Regions from separate parts of the Microbacterium sp. NPDC064942 genome, predicted to be linked through region 1. Evidence: predicted binding sites of a transcription regulator. Region 1 holds the regulator's gene; the other holds the start of a gene.
What was found. Region 1 encodes HspR, which represses chaperone genes until heat shock. Its sites were predicted from a motif close to AAGTTGAGTCNNNNNGACTCAACTT; they were not measured.
Positions count from the first base shown of each region.

Region 1 (10,746 bases):
GACGGCGCTCGCGGGCGACAACGACGACACCGTCAAGGACGCCTACGACAAGCTGAACTCGTCGCAGACGAAGATCGGCGAGGCGATCTACGCCGCCAGCCAGGCCGAGGCCGCACAGGCCCCGACCGACGCGCCGGCCGGTGAGCAGGCGGCATCCGATGAGGATGTCGTCGACGCCGAGGTCGTCGACGACGAGGACGAGAAGAAGTAAGCATGGCGGACAAGGACTTCGAGGGGCCCGACGACGGCGACGAGGTCGTGGACTCCGGGGCTGCCGACCAGGCGGCCCCGGAGGACGCCGCCGACGGTCCCGACACGCAGCCCGAAGAGCTGACGGTCGACGACATCCTCGGCGCCGCCCAGTCCGACGAGGCCGCGGTGGCCGATGCTCCCGCCGAGGAGCACGACCTCGTCCTCGACCTCAAGCGCGTCCAGGCCGAATACGCCAACTACCGACGCCGCACCGAGGAGCAGCGCGAGGTGGAGATCGCGCGCGCCAAGGGTTCCGTCGCGAAGGGGATGCTGCCGGTCCTCGACGACCTCGACCGTGCCGAGAAGCACGGCGACCTCGAGGAGGGCACGCCCCTCGCCGCGATCGCCGACAAGATCCGCACGGTCGTCGCCCGCCTGGGCGTCGAGCGCTACGGCGAAGCCGGTGAGGCCTTCGACCCGCAGCAGCACGAGGCGATCTTCCAGGCGCCCACTCCCGGCACCACCGAGGCGACGATCCTCGAAGTGGTCGAGGTGGGCTACCGCCTGGGCGACCTCGAGCTGCGTCCCGCCAAGGTCGTCGTCGCCGTCCCGGCCGAGTAAGGGAAGGGAGGGGCAATGGCCAGTCAGGACTGGTTCGACAAGGACTTCTACAAGGTCCTCGGTGTGTCGAAGGACGTCTCGGATGCCGAGTTGAAGAAGACGTACCGCAAGCTGGCGCGCACCTACCACCCCGACTCGAACGCGGGGGATGCCGCGGCCGAGGCGAAGTTCAAGGAGATCAGCGAGGCGTACTCGGTGCTCAGCGACAAGGAGCAGCGCGCCGAGTACGACCAGCTGCGCGCCATGGGCTCGGGAGCGCGCTTCCAGCCCGGCGCGAGCGGCGGCGGGTTCGAGGACGTGTTCAGCAGGTTCTCGACCGGAGGAGGCAGCCAGCAGGCCGACTTCGACGACCTGTTCGCGATGTTCGGGCAGCAGGGCGGGGGCCGCTTCGGCTCGGGCCGCTTCGGGCAGCCGAGCGGCGGGTTCCGCGGCTTCGGCGGTCCGCAGCGCGGTGCCGACGTCACCGCCCGCACGACCCTCGACTTCACCACGGCCGTGAAGGGCGACACGATCACCCTGCAGGGCGAGGACGGCAGGCCGATCAAGGTCAAGATCCCCGCGGGGGTCTCGGACGGCCAGAAGATCAAGCTGCGCGGGCGCGGCCGGCCCTCCCCGGACGGCGGCGAGGCGGGCGACATCGTGCTGACGGTGGGCGTGCGCCCGCATCCCGTCTTCACGCGCGAAGGGCTGAATCTCCGCATCCACGTCCCCGTCACGTTCACCGAAGCGGCCCTCGGCGCCACGATCGAGGTGCCCACGCTCGGCGGCGAGGTCGTCAAGCTGCGCGTGGCCCCCGGCACCCCGTCGGGGCGCGTGCTGCGCGTCAAGGGGCGGGGCGTGCAGACCGCGAAGGGCACCGGCGACCTGCTCGCCGAGGTGCAGGTCGCGGTCCCGACGCACCTGGACGGACCGGCGCGCGAGGCGCTGGAACGCTTCCACGAGCTGGAACCCAAGGAGAACCCCCGCGCCGATCTGATGGCCAAGGCGCGCGAGTGAGGTGAGAGGCATGGCGAACGAGCAGGTCGACGAAGAGGCCCCGATCCTGGCGATCGCGGTCGCGGCCGAGCTCGCCGGCATGCACCCGCAGACCCTCCGCCAGTACGACCGGCTGGGACTCGTGGTACCGGCGCGCACCCGTGGCGGGTCGCGCCGGTACTCCCTGCGGCACGTCGCGCAGTTGCGCGAGGTGGCTCAGATGTCGGCCGACGGCGTGAGCCTGCCGGCGATCTCGCGCATCATCGAGCTCGAGAACGAGGTGCGGATGCTGCGCCGCGAGGTCTCGGGACTGCAGGCGCGCCTGCGCGACGAGCTCGCCGCCCGCCGCGGTGCCCGCGTGTTCGCCGCCGGCGCGACCGGCTCGGTCGTCACGCTCCGTCAGGGAACGCGCGTGCGCCGCGCGACCGACGTCGTGCTGTGGCGTCCGCATCCGTCCCCCTCCGACGACTGACGCTTCCGGCGGTCGCCGAGGGGTCGCAGATGGTCGCCCGACGGCGTCTGAAGCGACCATCTGCGACGTCTCGAGGCTTCTCCAGGGTCCGACGGGCGGGCGGATGTCCACAAGGGGTCGACGGGCGGGTGGGTGACGGTGATCGCGGCGGGATCGTTGGCGGATGCCGAGTGTCCTTCCCCCGGGTCTCCCCGACCGCTTCCTCGTCGCGCACGCTCTCGACGCCGGCGTCACGCGCCGTCGGTTGCGGCATCCGTCCCTTGCGGCGCCGTTCTACGGTGTCCGTTCCCGTGAAGAGGCTCACGACGTCGAGGCGCTCGCCCTCGGCTATCTGCCCAAGCTGCGGGCCGGGGAGCATTTCTCGCACGCGACGGCGCTCGTCCTCGCGGGAGGGTGGGCTCCCGATCGACTCCGGTCCGCCCTCGATGTGACCGCGATCCCGCCGATCGTTCGGGCTCGCGGTGCGGGAGTGCGCGGGCACCGTTCCCAGGCGGCCCGCCTCCGGCTGGTGGACGGGATGCCGGTGGTCGAGCCGGCGGTCGCGTGGTGCCAGGCGGCATCCCTTCTCAGCGACCGTGAGCTCGTCGTCGCGGCGGATGCGCTGCTCCGTCGCCACCACCCTGTGCTCACTGTCGATGCGCTGGAGGCCGCGGTCGCCGAGCGGGACGGGTCGCGCGGCGTGCGGCGATTGCGACGTGCGCTCGAGCTCACGGAGCCGCAAACCGATTCCGTCGCGGAGACGTTCCTTCGGCTGGACGCGCGGGAGGCCGGGCTTCCGCCGTTCGAGGTGAATGCCGAGATCCGGGACGCGCACGGTCGGTTCCTCGCCTACGGCGATCTGGTCCACGCGCCGACGAAGGTGCTGCTCGAGTACGACGGGGAGCAGCACCGCCTCGATGACCGTCAGTACGCGCGCGACGTGGATCGGTTGGACGACCTCGCCGCGGCGGGGTGGCGGGTCATCCGGGTGAACCGTTCGCATCGCGGCGCCGCCCGCCGGTGGGCACTCGAGCGCACCCGCGCCGCCCTCCTCGAGCGGGGATGGCGCCCCGAGGCGTCGCAGATGGTCGCTGCGCGTCGGCGAAAGTGACCATCTGCGACGTCTCGGCGACGGGACGCGGATGCCGGGGGTCAGGCGGGGTCGATGCGGAGGGTGCCGGGGCCCTCGCCGACGGTCAGGTCGTCGACCAGTCGCAGCGAGCGGGCGAGGGCGTCGACGGCGGGGATGACGGTGCCGAACCGCTCGCGGTCGGAGATGACCGCGGTGAGTGTCACGAGGTGGGTGCCGGTGTCCCACGTGTAAGACGCGAACGGGGTCTGACGCGGGTTCGGCGGCAGCGGCATCTCGAGCTTCTCGCCGACACCCAGGGGTGAGCCGGTGAACGTGACGGTGTCGTCGTACTCGATCGGCATGCTCGCCCGCATCGTGCGCAGCTGCGGCGTGAGCTCCTGCACCTGGGCCATCGCGACGAGCAGCTCGGGGTTGTCCTTCCACACCCACGCGAGCAGCCGCCCGTCGGCGCGGCGCATGAGGGCGGGGATCGCCTGGCTCATCGCCCACGCCGCCACCTTGCTACCGGGCTGCTCGCGGCCGAACGCGGCGTTCGCCTGGGCGAGCAGCATCCCGATCGCCTTCTTGCGGGCGCGTCGTCCACGGAACCCGAAAGACCCGGTGATCGGGACCCATCGCGCGGGGTCCGCCTGGGCAGAGATTCGCGTCATGCCGACAAGCGTAGGTTGCTACCATCCGCCTATGCTGCGCGTCCCCCACGCTCGCAGCGCCGTCGCAGTGATCGTTGCGATCGCGCTCGCCCTCACCCTTCCCGCCTCGCCCGCGTTCGCCGCCTCCGTCCCTCCCAAGGCCGGCCTCGTGAACTACGTCGGCGCCTCGACGACCTCGCTGACGGTCGACTGGGCCGACATCCCGGGAGCGACGAGCTACTACGTCTACGCCGGCACGAGCCACGCGCAGGTCACGCGGCCCGAGCACCCCGTCAACCAGAAGACCACGACCTCCAAGGCGACGGTCACGGGGTTGAAGCCCGGGGTCGCCTACTTCATCCAGGTGCGCGGGGTGTCGTCGGCGGGCATGGGTCCGCGCTCGTCGCCGGTCGCGCACGAGACGATCACGGCGCAGGCGACCCTGCCGGCGTCGTGGCCGAGCTATCACGCGGTGAGCTGGAACGTCTGCTCCAACGTCTGCTCGGGCATCGCCTCGCGCAAGACCGTCATCGACAAGCGCATCGCCGAGCTCGCCCCCGACATCGTCGCCCTGCAGGAGGCGTCGAAGTACACCGCCGCCCCCACGGGCTACCGGTTGGCCTACAACGGGCAGAACGACATCCTCATCCGCACCGGCCGGTTCGCCCCCGTCGCCGCGAAGTCCGGCGGCGCGACCTCCGGCGCGACGCTCTTCCCCTCGACCTACGCGTCGGCCGGCAAGGGGATGTCGTGGGCCGCCGTGCGGCACAGTTCCGGCGCTTATCTGCTCGTCGTCAACACGCACCTCGTGGTCGGCACCTCGGCATCCGTCGTCCGTCAGCGCGAGTACGAGGCCGGCAAGCTCGCCGACGCGATCTCGGCGACCCTGACCAGGCTGAACAAGACGCATCGGTCGCTCACCGACTGGACGAAGGCGCCGGTGATCGTCCTGGGCGACTTCAACACGCACAAGTCCCGCACCGGCGACAAGACCATGGCGGTGCTCGAGCAGCGCGGCTGGCACGACGCGTACGACCAGGCGCGCGTGCTCAGCCTGCAGCACTACAACACCGCGAACCCGACCATGTCGCTCACCCCGTTCGTCAGCGTCACGTGGGGCGACCACGTCGACAAGGTGCTCGTGCGGCCGTCGCGGTCGGTCGTGTTCCGATGGGCGAACGCGGGCAAGACGGCGGGCGGAAAGTGGATCGGGCCGCTCGGGTCGGACCACCACCCGCTCTCGGTGCGCCTCGGTCTGCGCTGATCCGGGGGCGGGGCGCGCCGGGCTCCCAGCGGAGGAGTTCCCGGCCCCCGGCTAGAATCGAGGCCCGGCGCCCCCGCATCCCTGCGCCCCACCGGTGGGACCCACCACTCCCGCCATCGACGCACAGATTGGCCCGTACCCCGTGACCATGACGCCCCCGGACCATCCCGCTTCTGAACGCGGACCCCTCACCATCGTGATCGCGGCCGACACGTTCGCGCCCGACGTGAACGGCGGCGCACGCTTCACCGAACGCCTGGCCGCCGGGCTCGCCGAGCGCGGCCACCATGTGCACGTCGCGACGCCGAGCGTCGGGCACCGCAACCACGGCGTGTTCACCGAGGAGATCGAGGGGCAGAAGCTCACCGTCCACCGCCTGCCCGGCTGGCGGTATCGGCCCCACGACTGGCTGCGTTTCGTGCTGCCGTGGAGGGGCAAGCACTACGCGCGGCAGATCCTCGACACGGTGGACGTCGACGTCGTGCACAGTCAGTCGCACATCGTCATCGGTCGTGCGCTGACACGCATCGCGAACCAGCGCGGCATCCCGGTCGTGGCGACGAACCACATCATGGCCGACAACATCCTCGACTTCACGCTGCTGCCGAAGTTCCTCTACGACATCTTCCTCAAGATCGCGTGGGCCGATGCGGAGCGCACCTTCAAGATGTCGCGCGCCGTGACGACCCCCACGCGCAAGGCCGCGGAGTTCCTCGAGAGCACGATCGACATCCAGGGTGTCATCCCGATCAGCTGCGGCATCCGCCAGAGCAACTACACACCGGACCTCGCGCCGCGTGAGAAGCGCCGGCGCGTCCTGTTCGTCGGACGCCTCACGACCGAGAAGCACGTCGAGGTCACTCTCGAGGCGATCGCGAAGCTGCCCGACCTCGACATCGAGTTCGAGATCGTCGGGGGCGGCGACCAGCGCAAGAACCTCGGACAGGTCACCCAGCGCCTCGGCCTCGAGGACCGGGTCACGTTCCGCGGCCGGGTCTCGGAGGAGGAGCTGCGGGCGGCCTACACGCGGGCGGACGTCTTCGTCATCGCCTCGGTCGCCGAGCTGCAGTCCATCGCCACGATGGAGGCCATGGCCTCGGGCCTGCCCGTCATCGCCGCGAACGCCGTCGCGCTGCCGCACCTCGTCCACGACGGCGAAAACGGCTACCTCTTCGAGCCCGGGAACGTCGACGAGCTCGCCGAGAAGATCCGCACCGTGCTCACCGCCGACCAGGCCGAGTACTCGCGCATGCAGCACGCGTCGCTCGACGGCGTCGTCATCCACGACATCGAGCGCACCCTCGACACGTTCGAGAAGCTCTACCGCGGCGAACCGCTCGACGTCTGACATGCGTCTGTTCTTCGACGCGCGCTACATCCGCACGGACTTCCACGACGGCATCAGTCGCTACTCGGCCGAGCTCGCGCAGGCGGTGGCGGATGCCGCATCCGCCCACCGCACCGAGGTCACCTTCCTCATCCACGACGAACGGCAGCGGGCGTTCCTGCCGAAGGGTGCGATCACCCTCACGATCCACTCGCCGACGTCGGCCACGGAACCGTTCGCGTCACTGCTGCTGAACCGGCACCGACCCGACGTGCTGTTCTCGCCGATGCAGACGATCGGGTCGGCGGGGCGGCGGTTCCGCCTGATCCTCACGCTGCACGACACGATCTACTACCGGCACCGCACGCCCCCGCGGGCGCTGCCTTGGTACGTGCGGCTGGGGTGGCGGCTGTTCCACCTGTCGTACTGGCCGCAGCGTTTCACCCTCAACGCCGCAGACCTCGTCGCGACGGTGAGCGAGACGAGCGCACGCCAGTTCGCGCGGGTGCGGCTGACGAAGCGACCGGTCGTGGTGATCCCGAACGCGCCGCAACGGCTCGCCGAACTCCTGCCCGAGGGGACGACCGTGGGCGCGGGGCCGGTGCGGAACCTCGTCTACATGGGGTCGTTCATGCCGTACAAGAACGTCGAGACGCTGGTGACGGCGATGCGTCAGCTGCCCGACCACACGCTGCACCTGCTCTCGCGCATCACTCCGGAACGTCGCGCCGAACTGACCGCCCTCGCCGGCGGAGCCTCGGTCGTGTTCCACGACGGGGTGACGGATGCCGCCTACGCGGCGCTCCTCGCGGACGACGCCGCCCTCGTCACGACGAGCCTCGACGAGGGGTACGGGCTGCCGGTGGCCGAGGCGCTGGAGCTCGGGGTGCCCGCCGTCGTGACCGACATGCAGATCTTCCGCGAGGTCGCCGGCGACGGTGCCCTGTACGTCGACCCGCTCGACCCCGAAGCCGTCGTGCGCGCCGTGCGCTCGCTCGACGAGCCCGGCGTGCGCGAGCGGCTCATCGAGGCGGGGACCGCCCACATCCGCACGTTCGACTGGGGTCGGTCGGCCCACATCCTGCTCGCGGCCGCGCGCGACCTCGTCAGGCGCTGATCAGACGGGGCCGCCGGGGTCAGTACAGGGCGGACGCGATGCTGGATGACGCGAAGCTGAGCACGGTGCCGACGATCTGCGCGGCGGCCAGGCCGATCGCGATGCCTCCCAGGAGGCGGCCTGCGACGTGTCGTCGTGCAGCGAGGATGCCGAGGACGAGCGCGACGACCGCGATGAGGCAGGTGAACAGTGCGAACGCGGCGTTGACGACTCCGGCGAGCGTGTAGTTCGACGACGTGTAGAGCGAGATCGAGACCGCTGGCCACAGTCCGCCGAGCAGGATCGGCACGGCGCCGACGATGACGGCGGCGACGGCCAGGCCGCGACCGCGAGCGGGTGGTCGCGGGCTGTAGGAGGGCGGGTACGGCGGGGGGACGGCGGTGCTCATGGGGATCCTCTCGCGAGGACCCGAGTCTAGGGGAGCCGGGGAGCGCGCGGGCAGGTCGGCTGCCGGCGGTAGCCGTCGGTGGCGACGAGGCGGATCGTGCCGATGACGGCGGCGACGCCGACGAGGGACAACAGGATGAGGAGGAGTGCGGCGGTCATGGCAGGAACGCTATGCTTGGCGGCATCCTGCCACGAGTGGCCGTGAAGCCACTGCCCGCAGGAATCCTGCCATCGCGTGACCGGAGGTCGCCCATGATCCGTACCGTCGCCTGCATCGTCCAGTCCGGGTTCGCTCCGTTCGAGTTCGGACTCGCGTGCGAAGCCTTCGGGCTCGACCGCAGCGACGAGGGAATCCCGAACTTCGACTTCCGGATCGTGACCCCGGATCCCGGCGCCGTGCCGAGCAACCTCGCATTCTCCATCAACGTCGGTGAGGACCTGGCCTTCGCCGACGAGGCGGATGTCGTCGTCGTCACTCCGATCCCGCGCGAGGCCTGGGCGAGCGTCGACGCGCGCGTGCTCGAGGTCATCCGGCGTGCAGTTGACCGCGGCGCGTGGGTGCTGACGGTGTGCAGCGGGGCGTTCGCGGTCGCGGCGTCGGGCGTGCTCTCGGGGCGCCGCGCGACGACGCACTGGCGATACGCCGAGACCATGGCGCGCATGTACCCCGACATCGAGGTCGACCCGAACGTCCTCTACGTGCAGTCGGACCGCATCATCACGAGCGCGGGGACGGCGGCCGGGCTCGACGCGTGCCTGCACCTGCTGCGGATCGAGCTCGGCGCCGAGGCGGCGAACACGATCGCGCGGCGGATGGTCGTGCCGCCGCAGCGCGACGGCGGGCAGGCGCAGTTCATCGCGACGCCCCTGCCGGTGTCGACGTCGCTGTCGCTCACGCCGGTGACGGACTGGATGCTGGAGAACCTGCGCCGGGACCTGTCGGTCGATCAGCTGGCGGCCAAGGCGCACATGTCGCCGCGGACGTTCGCGCGCCGCTTCAAGGCCGACTACGGCACGACGCCGGCGGCGTGGCTGGGGCGCCAGCGGATCCTGCACGCTCAGCGGCTGCTCGAGCAGACCGACCTGGGGCTCGACGCGATCGCCTACGAGTGCGGGTTCGGCTCGGCGGCGGTGCTGCGGCAGAACTTCTCGCGGGTGCTCGGCACGACGCCGACGGCGTACCGCGCGCGGTTCGCCTGCGCGGACGATCTCGTCGGAGCCGGTGAGATGGCGTCGTGATAAACTTGAGTCACTTAGGCTCAAGTTTGGACCGACCCTTCAGGAGCAGATGATGAACGCACAAGCCGCCCCCGGGCAGGACGATCAGGGCAGCGCCCTCGAACAGTTCGGCGTCAACCTCACCGACCGCGCCCGGCAGGGCAAACTCGACCCCGTCATCGGTCGCGACGGCGAGATCCGACGGGTCAGCCAGGTGCTCACGCGCCGCACGAAGAACAACCCCGTGCTCATCGGTGAGCCCGGCGTCGGCAAGACCGCCGTCGTCGAGGGGCTCGCGCAGCGCATCGTCGCGGGCGACGTCGCCGAGTCCCTGAAGGGCAAGGAGCTCATCGCGCTCGACATCTCGGCACTGGTCGCCGGCGCGATGTACCGCGGCCAGTTCGAGGAGCGGCTGAAGAGCGTCCTGAAGGAGATCACCGAGTCCGAGGGGCGGGTCATCACCTTCATCGACGAGCTGCACACGCTGATGGGTGCCGGCGGCGGCGAGGGGTCGGTCGCGGCATCCAACATGCTCAAGCCCATGCTCGCCCGCGGCGAGCTGCGCCTGATCGGGGCGACGACGCTCGACGAGTACCGCGAGTTCATCGAGAAGGATGCCGCGTTGGAGCGCCGCTTCCAGCAGGTGTACGTCGGCGAGCCGAGCGTCGAGGACACGATCGCGATCCTCCGCGGGCTCAAGGAGCGGTACGAGGCGCACCACAAGGTCGCGATCTCGGACGGTGCGCTGGTGGCCGCCGCGGCGCTGTCGAACCGGTACATCCCGGCGCGGCAGCTGCCCGACAAGGCGATCGACCTCATCGACGAGGCCGCGTCGCGCCTGCGCATGGAGATCGACTCGGCGCCGCTGGAGATCGACGAGCTGCGCCGGCACGCCGACCGGCTGAAGCTCGAGGAGCTCGCGCTGAAGAAGGAGAAGGACGACGCCTCGAAGGAGCGCCTCGCAGCGCTCCGCGACCAGCTCGTGAAGGTGCAGCAGGAGCTCGACGACCTGCAGGCGCGCTGGGAGCGCGAGCGGGCGTCGTTGAACGCCGTCGGCGACTACAAGACGCGGCTCGACGCGCTGCGGGTCGAGGCGGAGCGGGCGCAGCGCGAGGGCGACCTCGAGCGGGCGTCGCGGCTGCTCTACGCCGAGATCCCCGCGCTCGAGCGCAAGCTCACCGAGGCGGAGTTGGCTGAGGGTGCCGTCGGTGACGGAGCCGAGCGGATGGTGGGCGACCGGGTGACCGAAGAGGACATCGCGGAGGTCATCGCGGCGTGGACCGGCATCCCGGTCGGAAAACTGCTGCAGAGCGAGAGCGCTCGACTGGTGCACCTGGAGTCCGAGCTCGGCAAGCGGCTGATCGGGCAGAAGGCGGCCGTGAAGACGGTGTCGGATGCCGTGCGTCGCTCCCGCGCCGGGATCAGCGACCCGAACCGGCCGACCGGCTCGTTCCTGTTCCTCGGGCCGACGG
Region 1 is NZ_JBMWDR010000008.1:35,333-46,078, forward strand. Features, by position in the region: gene dnaK (molecular chaperone DnaK) at 1-211, shown strand, start outside; gene ACPEH2_RS12990 (nucleotide exchange factor GrpE) at 214-813, shown strand; gene ACPEH2_RS12995 (DnaJ C-terminal domain-containing protein) at 829-1,809, shown strand; gene ACPEH2_RS13000 (heat shock protein transcriptional repressor HspR) at 1,820-2,260, shown strand; gene ACPEH2_RS13005 (hypothetical protein) at 2,424-3,350, shown strand; gene ACPEH2_RS13010 (hypothetical protein) at 3,392-3,982, opposite strand; gene ACPEH2_RS13015 (endonuclease/exonuclease/phosphatase family protein) at 4,014-5,225, shown strand; gene ACPEH2_RS13020 (glycosyltransferase) at 5,374-6,573, shown strand; gene ACPEH2_RS13025 (glycosyltransferase) at 6,575-7,669, shown strand; gene ACPEH2_RS13030 (hypothetical protein) at 7,689-8,057, opposite strand; gene ACPEH2_RS13035 (hypothetical protein) at 8,084-8,215, opposite strand; gene ACPEH2_RS13040 (GlxA family transcriptional regulator) at 8,309-9,295, shown strand; gene ACPEH2_RS13045 (ATP-dependent Clp protease ATP-binding subunit) at 9,348-10,746, shown strand, end outside.

Region 2 (10,746 bases), on a different contig from region 1:
TTCGCGCTGAAGAGGTCGTCGTCGCCGAGCCCGAGGTCGAGGTCGACACCGGTCAGCGTCGCCGGGTCGAGCGACACCAGTCGGCTCTGCACGCGGTCGAGGATCGTCAGCACGAGGCGGGTCTTCGTCCACGTCCAGGACTCGAGCACCGCGGTGTCCGTCGGCGCGAACGCGACACGGAGACCCGACCCGTCCCCGCTCGTCACGGTCTCGAGGGGGCCGAGCAGGAGGGTGCCCGACGGATGCGTCGTGTCGCCGATGCGCCACGGCGTCGTCGTCCGGACGGCGACCAGGTCGCCGTGCACGTCGGCGTGCGCGTCCTGCGGCACGGCGATCAGGTGCGGTTCGGCGCCGTTCCACACCCACGCCTCGGAGTGGAAGAAGTCGTGCGCGATGACGACGATCGGCGTCGCCGCGCCGCCGGTGTGATCGACGTGCGCGAACACGCCGACGTCCGACGGGACACCCGTGAGGATCGGCGGCGCGTCCTCGAGCGATTCGCCGCGGCGCGAGGCGCGGGCGGTGATCGGATAACCCGAGTCCGTGACGCCGCCGCCGTGCAGGGCCGTGGCGACGAGCAGCGTGTCGCGGTCGACCCACGCGATCATGGACTTCTCCGCGTCGAGGGCGAAGGGGGAGTCCTCGACGAAGCGGCGGGTCTCCAGATCGAACTCGCGCACCACGGCGGCGTCTCCGCCGTCGGGGCTCAGGCGCACGAGCGCGCGGCTGCTGCCGGCCGGCCCGTGCGTCGCGCCGGCGAAGGCCCAGGTCCTCCCCTCCTCGCGGCCCAGTGCGTCGACGTCGAGCAGGACCTCCCAGTCCGGGGTGCCCGCCGTGAAGGCGGCGAGGGACGTCCGGCGCCAGAGGCCGCGCGGGTTGTCGGCATCCCGCCACAGGTCGTACATGAGGTCGCCGTGACGACTCGGGACGACGAGGCGGTCGGGGTCCTGCAGGATGCCGGTGAGCCGGGTCTCGAGCGCGTCGCGGGCAGCGCCCGCATAGGCGCCTTCGGTCTCGGCGGTGCGCTCCGCGGCCCACGCGCGAGCGGCGGATCCGTCGATCTCCTCCAGCCAGAGGAACGGGTCGGCGGGCTCGGGGGCGATCTCGTGGGCGCTCATGCGGTCAGCCTACGGGGCACCCCAGCCGCGTCGTTCGCCGTGCGAGAACCATTGGCACTCTCCATGCGCGAGTGCTAATCTGGAGGTACTTGAGCCGCAGGGGCTCAACTTTCAGACCACTTGGACAAAGGAGAGAATCATGGCGACCTACGACCCGTTCCGTGAAATCGACCGCCTGGCGTCGACGCTCTTCGACACGCGCCGCGGCCCGCGACGGATGCCGATGGACCTGTATCGCGACGGCGACCACTACGTGCTGAACGCCGACCTCCCCGGCATCGACCCGGGATCGGTCGACATCGACGTCGACGGCCAGCTGCTGACCATCCGCGCCGAGCGCACGCTGTCGTCGGGCGAGGGCGTGAAGTGGATCACGCGCGAGCGTGAGACCGCGAGCTTCCTCCGCCAGCTGAACCTCGGCCAGGGCATCGACACCGACGCCATCACCGCGACCTACAACAACGGTGTGCTGACCGTCACCATCCCGGTGAGCGAGAAGGCCAAGCCCCGCAAGGTCGAGGTCGTCGCCGACGGTTCGGCCCCGACCATCTCGGCGCGCGAGAGCGAGCCGCAGCCGATCGACCAGTGACCGGCGCACCGCTCCGGCGGTGAGACGACGATCGCCCCGCACCCCGTCTCGGGTGCGGGGCGATTTTCCTGTCGTCAGACGCCGCGCAGGCGAGCAGTGAGCCGCTCGAGCTCGGCGAGTTCGTCGTCGGTGAGCACCGACATCCGCTCGGCGATGGTGCGGCCGTGCGTCGTCGCGAGCCGGCGGAACATCGCCGCGCCCTGCTCCGTGGCGCGCAGCACGGCGCCGCGGCCGTCGTTGGGGTCGGGGCACTTCGCGACGAGCCCGCGCGCCACCATCCGGTCGACCAGGCGCGACACGCTCGGCTGGCTGATGAGCATGTTCGCCGTCACGTCGCGCAGCCGCGCGGTGTGACCCTCGCAGCGCGTGACGGTCAGGAGCACGTCGTATTCGGCGCTCGAGAGGTCGTCGTCCTCGAAGTCCCGTGAGATCTCCGCCAGGACCTCGTGCTGCGCGCGGAAGAGGCTCTCCCAGGCAGCGATGGCGAGGCGGCGGTCGGTCATGGCGTCAACTGTAGCGTCGCTCATAGGGTTGACCGCGTGCAGCCCTGGTCCCGTCGTCTCGCCCGTGTCGGAGCCGTCGTCGCCGTCGCGCTCGGCGTTCTCGTGGGCGCTCCCTCGGCGGCAAACGCCGACGTCGAGGACTTCTCCTTCGACAGTCTGACCGTCGATTACACGCTGACCCGCGCCGAGGACGGCACGAGTCGGATGCGGGTGGTCGAGGAGTTCGTGGCGCGGTTTTCCGAGACCGACCAGAACCGCGGCATCCGACGGGTGATCCCCGACGAGTACGACGGTCAGCCGCTGCGGCCGAGCCTCGAATCGGCGGTGGACGCGGAGGGCGACCCGTGCGACGAGGGCCGTCACCGGGTGGCCGTCGTCGACGAGTCGGGTGAGTTGGTCGGCTGGGCCTCGGTCACTGTGGCCGCGGAAGAGGTCGTCGCCGTCGGCGACGAGCTCGCGTCGGCCGGCGGTCAGTCGGGTCCGGTGTGGATCGCGGGCGGTGCAGGTGCGGCGCTGCTCGCGCTCGGCGCCCTGCTGGTGATGCGACGCCGTCGGAGCGCGACCGTCTGACGCGTCACGAAGTAAGGGCCGGCTGGAGAGGCATCCAGCCGGCCCTTGTCCCTTTGCACCAAGAGTGTCCTGCAATCACATGTCGGTAGCTGCCACAGCAAAACATCTACCGTGCAACGAATGTATAACGACGAGATAACGGTGGCAAGGGTTTCTTGTTATCAATTTGTGATGGACGGGCAAGGGGTGCGCTGGAACCCCCTCGACCCCCGGTTCTTGCGCGCAGCGCTCGTCCGCCTGCTGGCGGACCGGCCCCTCGCGGCGGTGTCGGTCGCGGAGCTCTGCCGTGAAGCGGGCGTGCACCGCACCACGTTCTACAAGCACGCCGCGGGCGTCGACGAGTTCGCCGTCACGATGCTGACCGACGAGATCGACGCGATCGCCGCGATCGGTGTGGACATCGCCACCGAAGCGGATGCGGCCCGCGTCTACCACGCCGTGACCCGCCGCCTGCTCGAGTGGCTCGCCGGGCGCCGCGACCTCTACCGCGCCCTGCTCGAGTCCTCGGCCCGCGGCGCGCTGCATGCCGCGCTGAACGACAGTCTGCGCCGACGCGCCCACATCGCCCTGGAAAAACTCGCCGAGGCGGGTGTCCGCGACGCACCGCGGTCCCCGCGCGACCGCGACGAGGCCGCGGCCTTCATCGCCGGGGGCCTGGTCGGCGTGATGGACGTCTTGATCCGCGAGGACGACACCGATGCCGCAGCCGCCGAGGCCCGCATCTTCGGGTTGATGCCGGAGTGGTGGCCCGGCGTGCACTGAGGCCAGCGCGACCCGGACGCCGTCGAGGGCTCGCACCCGGACCGGGTGCGAGCCCTCGTGCGCTGCGGCGCAGCCTAGGCCCGGTAGACCTGCACGACCGACGGGCGCGGCGCGTTCGGCACGTCGCCCCGTCGCGTCGACCCGTAGTCGGGGAACAGCGACGTGGGAGCCGCGACCGTCCCGTTCTCGCCGGGATGCTGCACCGCGACGAAGACGAGCTTCTCGCGGGCGTGGATGACGGGTCCGCACGTCTCGGCCTCGCGGGGGACCGCGAGGAACTGCTGCACGCGCCCGCGCTCCCGACCCTCGAGCGGAACGCGGAACAGTCCGTCGTTGAACCCGATCGTGCTGGGCGCGCCGTCGGTGGAGATCCACAGCGTGCCGTCCTCATCGAACGCGAGGTTGTCGGGGCACGAGATCGGCGACACCTTGTCCTTCGGGTAGCCCGCGAAGTAGGTGCTCGGGTCGGACGGGTTGCCGCACTGCAGCAGGATGCTCCAGCCGAAGCTCGTCCCGGCCTGGCCGCGGCGCTCGGTCAGCTCGATCACGTGACCGTGCCGGTTGCCGGTGCGGGGGTTCGCCTCATCCACCATCGAGGTCTTGCCGCGGTCGGTGTTGTTCGTCAGCGCGACGTAGACCTTGCCGGTCCGCGGGCTCGGCTGCACGTCCTCGGGGCGGTCCATCTTCGTCGCGCCCACCTTGTCGGCGGCCAGTCGCGTGTAGACGAGCACCTCTTCCGTCGTCATCCCCGGCACGACGCTCTTCCCGTTCCGCGTGAGCGCGACCCACTCACCCGTGCCGTCGAACGTGCCGTCCGCCGGCAGTGCGCCCGAGCCGTCGATCTGCCCGGCGGGGGAGTCCCCGCGGAACCGGGCGACGAACAGGTCGCCCTCCGACAGCAGCGTCATGTTCTTCTTGCGCGACGAGCTGATGCGGTTCTTCGAGACGAACTTGTAGAGGTAGTCGTTGCGCTCGTCGTCTCCCATGTAGGCCACCACGCGGCGGTCCTCGGCCACGATGACGTTCGCCCCCTCGTGCTTGAAGCGCCCCATCGCGGTGTGCTTCTTCGGCGTCGACGTGGGGTCTTCGGGGTCGATCTCGACGATGTAGCCGAAGCGGTTGGGCTCGTTGACGTAGCCGGGGTCGAACGAGTTGAAACGGGGGTCGTACTGCTCCCATCCGGTCGACGTGGTCCGCGAGGCGCTCGCCTGGTAGCGCTTCTGCCCCGGGGTGTCGGCCGCCCACGCGAAGTACCCGTTGAAGTTCTCCTCGCCCGAGAGGATGGTGCCCCACGGCGTCGTGCCGCCGGCGCAGTTGCCGAGCGTCCCCTTGACCCAGCGGCCTTCGGGGTCGGCGGCGGTGGTCACGAGATCGGACCCGGCGGCGGGGCCGGTCAGCTCGAAGACCGTCTCGACCGTGATCCGGCGGTTGCGGCGGCCGTCGACGACGTAGCGCCAGGGCCGGCCGCGCCGGCTGCGCTTCAGCTCGACGACGGACATGCCCTGCGCCGCCTTGTAGACCTCGCCGCGACGGCGGAGCTCGGCGGCATCCGTCGACGGCGGGAACATGATGTTCGGGTTCACGTACTCGTGGTTGTTGACGAGCACGCCCGTCTTGCCGCTGCGGTCGGCGAGGATGTCGAGGTAGTCGCTGTTGTACCCGAACTGACGGGCCTGCGCGGCCGGGCTCTGCGCGTCGAGCGAGAAGGTCGGTGCGTCCGAGAAGAGCGGGTCGCCCCAGCGGATGATCGGCGACCAGGTCCACCCCTTGGGCACGGTCAGCGCGTCGACGGACGCCGGGACGGGAGCGATCGGCTGGAAGGGCAGGCCGTGGCCGTGCCCGCCGTAGCCACGGGTCGCCTCGATGAGTCCGCCCGGCGTGGCCGACGCCGCAGCGGGGTTCGCGAGGCCGAAGGCGTCGGTCGCGACGACGACCGCGCCGGCCGCCGCGGCGCCGAGCAGCGTCCGGCGCGAGAGGGCGAGCTCGGCGACGCTGCGGAACGTCGGGTTGTCCGACCCGTTGCACTCGGGACCGAGGCAGGCGTCGGCGCACTTGAACCGGCAGGTCACCGCCGACCGCTTGCCGACGGCGTGGGTCGCGAGAGGAAGGGACGTGCGGGTGGTGGGGGGTTCCAGAATCGTCACCGCTCCAGGATCGGTCGCTGTTCCTGCGACCGGGTGAATCGACGGTGAACGTCGGGTGACGGTCGCGGAGCGCTACCCGGCGGTCGGATCCGCCACCACCGCGTACTCGGTGCCCGAACGCGTGCGTTCCACGAGCTCGTGGTCGACGAGGTATCTCCGCAGCACGGCGACGTCGTCGCTGATCGCGGCGAGGCGCTCGTTGACGGTCTGTTCGTCGACGACCTCGCCGGGCCGGAGGATGCGACCGGCGATGAGCGCGAGCAGGCGGCGCCTCTCCTCGGCCCGCGCCGGGTAGCCCGACAGCCGACCGTCGGGGGACAGGAACCGCTCGACACCCGTGGGCCGCGGCGCGGCGGGTGTCTCGGCCAGCGTCCGAGCGAAGGCGGTGCGTCGGCCCGCAGGTCGTGGCCGTCGCCGGTGACGAGGCCGGCGCGCTGCAGCGTCTCGACCACGTGGCGGCGGCGCGAGGGGGAGAGTCCCGCGACCGGCGATGACGCCCATGTCGACGACGTCATCCGGGCGCTGTCGGCCGGTCTCGCCGCGTTCGATCGCCCCCGTTTACCCCCCGCGTCAACCCTCAGCCGACGCATGGAGCGCCGCCCTACGCTGGCGGGACACCGAGGAGGACATCCGCATGAGCCCGACACCCCCGGCATCCGATCTGCAGGACCGCCCCTGGCTGGCCGCGTACGCGCCCGGCGTCCCGAGCGACATCGACCCCGTCGACGAGACGCTCGTGGATCTGCTCGATCATGCGGTGGAGCGTTACGGCAGCAAGATCGCAACGGAGTTCTTCGGATCCGAGACCACCTACGCCGAGCTCGGCGAACAGGTCTCCCGCGCCGCCAACGCGCTGCGCAAGCTCGGGGTCGGGCCCGGTGACCGCGTCGCGCTCGTGCTGCCCAACTGCCCCCAGCACATCGTCGCTTTCTACGCCGCGCTGCGGATCGGCGCGATCGTCGTCGAGCACAACCCGACGTACACCGCCCGCGAGCTGCGGCATCAGTTCGAGGTGCATGAGGCGGTCGTCGCGATCGTCTGGGACAAGGTCGCCGACATCGTCGCGGAGTTCCCGAGCGACGTCGCCCCCGCCGCCATCGTCGCGGTCGACATGACCGACGCGCTGCCGTGGGCGATGCGGACGGCCCTGCGCGTGCCGGTGCCGGCGCTGCGGGAGCGGCGCGAGGCGATGACGTCGAAGCCCACCGCCCGCGGCGTCATCCGGTGGTCGCAGTTCACCAAGGCGCGTCGCCTCTCGCATAAGCACCCGCGCCCCGTCCTCGACGACACGGCGCTCCTGCAGCTGACGAGCGGGACGACCGGGATGCCGAAGGCCGCCGTCCTGTCGCACCGCAACCTCCGCTCCAACGCGGCGCAGGGGCGCGCGTGGGTGCCGGGCCTGCACGAGGGCGAGGAGACCTTCTACGCCGTCCTGCCGATGTTCCACGCCTACGGGCTGACGCTCTGCCTCACCTTCGCGGTGTCGATCGGCGCGCGCATCGTGCTGTTCCCGAAGTTCGACGTCGACCTCGTCGTCGGCGCGCTCAAGAAGTCGCCGCCGACCTTCCTGCCCGGCGTGCCGCCGATCTACGACGCCCTGTCGCGAGCGAGCAGCCGCAAGGGCGTCGACCTCTCGACGATCCGCTTCGCGATCTCGGGCGCCATGAGCCTGCCCGTCCCGACGGTGACGCGGTGGGAGGAGGCGACGGGCGGTCTGCTCGTCGAGGGCTACGGCATGACCGAGACGTCGCCGGTCGCGCTCGGCAACCCGATCGGCCCGACGCGGCGCCCCGGCACGGTCGGCGTGCCCTTCCCGAGCACCGAGATCCGCGTCGTCGACCCCGACGACCCGACCGTCGACCGTCCAGCGGGCGAAGCGGGCGAGCTCCTCATCCGCGGACCCCAGGTGTTCCAGGGGTACTGGCGCCGGCCCGAGGACACCGCCGCGGTCCTCCTCGACGGCGGATGGCTGCGCACCGGCGACATCGTCACGGTCTCGGAGGACGGTTTCGTCACCGTCGTCGACCGCGTCAAGGAGCTCATCATCACGGGCGGCTTCAACGTCAGCCCGAGCGAGGTCGAGCAGGTGCTCACCCTGCACCCCGACGTCGAGTCCGCCGCGGTCGTCGGCGTGCCGCGGCCGACCGGCGGCGAGGACGTGGTCGCCGCGGTCGTGATGAAGGAGGGGGCGGCGTTCGAGGCATCCGCTCTCAAGGACTTCGCCCGCTCGCACCTCGCGTCGTACAAGGTGCCGCGCAAGGTCGTGCAGCTCGACGACCTGCCGCGGTCGCAGATCGGCAAGGTGCTGCGCCGTCAGGTGCGCGAGCAGCTGACCGCGCGCTGATCTGTCAAGGGCTCTCGCCGCCGGCATCCGTGGATGGCAGGGTGGATGCCGCACCCCCACCACCCCGTCGAAGGAGACCCATGTCGCAGCGCACCCTCGGACCGTTCACCGTCTCGGCCATCGGACTCGGCGCCATGCCGGTCTCGATGAACGGCAACGGCATCCCGTCGCACGACGACGCGGTGGCGACCGTGCGGGCGGCGCTGGACGCCGGTGTCACCCTGATCGACACCGCCGACATCTACGCGCCCAGCTGGGACGAGATGGGCCACAACGAGCGCATCGTCGCCGACGCGCTCGCCGGCTGGGACGGCGACCGGTCGTCGATCGTCGTCGCCACGAAGGGCGGCATCACGCGCACCGCGGAGAAGGACTTCGGGCGCGACGGTTCGCTCGACTACCTCCGCCGCGCCGTGCAGAAGTCGCTGCAGAACCTGCAGGTCGACGTCATCGACCTGTACCAGTACCACCGGCCCGACCGGTGGATGGTCTACGGCGAGATCATGCAGAACCTGAAGACCCTGCAGGACGAGGGCCTCGTCCGCACGGTCGGCATCTCGAACGCGAGCGTCGAAGAGATCCAGATCGCGCAGGAGGTGCTCGGCGAGGGAGGTCTCACGAGCGTGCAGAACGAGTTCTCGCCGCGGCACCCGGGCAGCTACGGCGAGCTGAAGTACTGCGTCGAGCACGGCATCGCCTTCCTGCCGTGGAGCCCCCTCGGCGGCATCGGCGGCGCGGGCACGGTCGGCGAGCGGTTCACCGCGTTCGCCGAGATCGGCCGCGACCACGGCGTCAGCCCGCAGCAGGTCGTCCTCGCGTGGGAGCTGTCGCTCGGCGAGACCGTCATCCCCATCCCCGGAGCGAGCCGCCCGGCATCCATCACCGACTCGTTCCAGGCGCGGAACCTCGAGCTCTCGGCCGACGAGCTCGCCCGCTGCTCCGCCGCGGTCGGCATCGACATCTGAGGCGGGCTTAGCCTCGATCCACCGATGAGCCCTTGGCGGGTGGCGTCGGCCTGATCGGCGAGGGGTGATCTGCCGTGGGCAGGGTTGAGTTCCGGGCGTCTCATCCCGGTCGTCCACTTCGTTCTCGCTCGTGCCGTCGTCGCGGCGGTGGTCAGCTTGCCATTGACGGTGGCGGCGCGTGGGTGGCGGTGAAGAGTCGGTCGAATGCGGTCTGCCAGGGCCAGGCCTCCGGCAGGTGCAGGGTGATCCGCCGCGCGGACCGTGCCAGCCGTGCCGGCACCGAGATGAGGGTGCGGCGGATCGTCGCGGTCGTCGCTCTGGCGAGCCGGCCGGCGTGGCCGGCGATCAGCCCCGCAGTGCGGGTGAGGTTGAACGCGATCACGGCGAGCACGAGCCAGGCGCTGTTCGCGCTGAACACCCCCGACGGCAGGTGAGCGAGCGGGCCACCCTTCAGGTCTGCGTGGACTTGCTCGATGATCGCGTGACCGCGGTGGGTCTTGTCCGCTGCGACGGTGCCCATCGTCTGCTCGTCGGTGGTGGTAAAGAACGCGTGATGCCGGTAGACATCGAACAGTGTCGGCTGCTCCACCTTGTTTGGGTTCAGGTCCGGGATCCGCCGCACCACCAGTCGCCCTTCGACCTGCTCAGCGATCTTCCTCGGCCGGAACGCGGTGAAGGGCACTTCGGCGACTTCTGCTTTGGAGATCAGCCGCCCGGTGGCCTCGTCTCGGATCGAGTCGGTGTACTCGATCATCTCCCATGCATCCTCGGGGATCGTCGCGATCGCGGCTTTGACCGCGGGGTCCATCCGGACGGTGACCGACACGTCCGCGCCGGCCTTGATCGCGGTGCCGATGGTGGCGTGTCCGTAGAACGCGGAGTCCGCACGCAGCAACGGTCGGGCACTGCTTCCGGGGTTCAAGCGGCGCAGCGTCGCGAGAGCGTCGCCGACAATCCTGGCGGCACCCTTCGGGGAACCGGTCTTCCCCTGCCGCAGCCGTTGCCCCAGGATCACCGGTGCTGACGAGGTGGTCGAAGCCGTCGCAAGCAACGCGTTGAGTCCTCGGACGCCGGAGTACCCGAACGAGGCGCCCTGCTTCTGGTAGCCGTGGACCTCGATGATCGTGTCGTCCAGATCGACCATCACCCGCTCGTCGTTCGACGTCAGCAGTAGCGGAGCGGACTGGGTGAGGTTGACCAGGGTCCGGGAGGCGACGGCGTCGAGTTGGCGGACGTGCCCGAACCGGAACTCCCGCAGGAACGAGCCCAGCGTCGACGGCGCGTATGTCCGGTCGAACAAGCGGCTCATCCCGCCATGACGGAGCACGTTCATGTCATCGATCGAGTCCGCCCCAGCGAGCATCCCCGCGACCAGCGCCATCACCTTCACCCCCGCGTTCGCGCCCTTGTCTGTCGGGACGCTCAACCGCGACTGCGCGAGCTCGTCGAGCCCCGCCGAACGGGCAAGGCGGAGCATCGGGACCAGCCCCGCGGCCGACACGAGATTCGGATCATCGAACACCGCAGACACCGCGGCACGGGCATGTTTGAACTGCATCGACGAGACGCCTCTCGACTCGGTGGGCGGCTATCTCTGCTCAACGCGTTGCCGCGGTTACGAGGCAGGAGAAGGGAAGAACACCTCTTCGATCCGCGCGTCGAACGTTGCAGCAATGCGGAACGCGAGATCAAGGCTGGGATCGAACCGGTCCCGCTCGATAGAGATGACGGTCTGCCGCGAGACCCCGAGG
Region 2 is NZ_JBMWDR010000002.1:317,045-327,790, forward strand. Features, by position in the region: gene ACPEH2_RS05860 (prolyl oligopeptidase family serine peptidase) at 1-1,118, opposite strand, end outside; gene ACPEH2_RS05865 (Hsp20/alpha crystallin family protein) at 1,258-1,707, shown strand; gene ACPEH2_RS05870 (MarR family winged helix-turn-helix transcriptional regulator) at 1,782-2,210, opposite strand; gene ACPEH2_RS05875 (LPXTG cell wall anchor domain-containing protein) at 2,247-2,780, shown strand; gene ACPEH2_RS05880 (TetR/AcrR family transcriptional regulator) at 2,952-3,542, shown strand; gene ACPEH2_RS05885 (PhoX family protein) at 3,617-5,677, opposite strand; gene ACPEH2_RS05890 (DUF2087 domain-containing protein) at 5,759-6,187, opposite strand; gene ACPEH2_RS05895 (long-chain-fatty-acid--CoA ligase) at 6,321-8,030, shown strand; gene ACPEH2_RS05900 (aldo/keto reductase) at 8,111-8,995, shown strand; gene ACPEH2_RS05905 (IS1380 family transposase) at 9,147-10,553, opposite strand; gene ACPEH2_RS05910 (helix-turn-helix transcriptional regulator) at 10,611-10,746, opposite strand, start outside.
Region 2: ACPEH2_RS05865 (Hsp20/alpha crystallin family protein) is a predicted target of HspR. The motif match lies at 1,205-1,229, and genes of this name have one in related genera.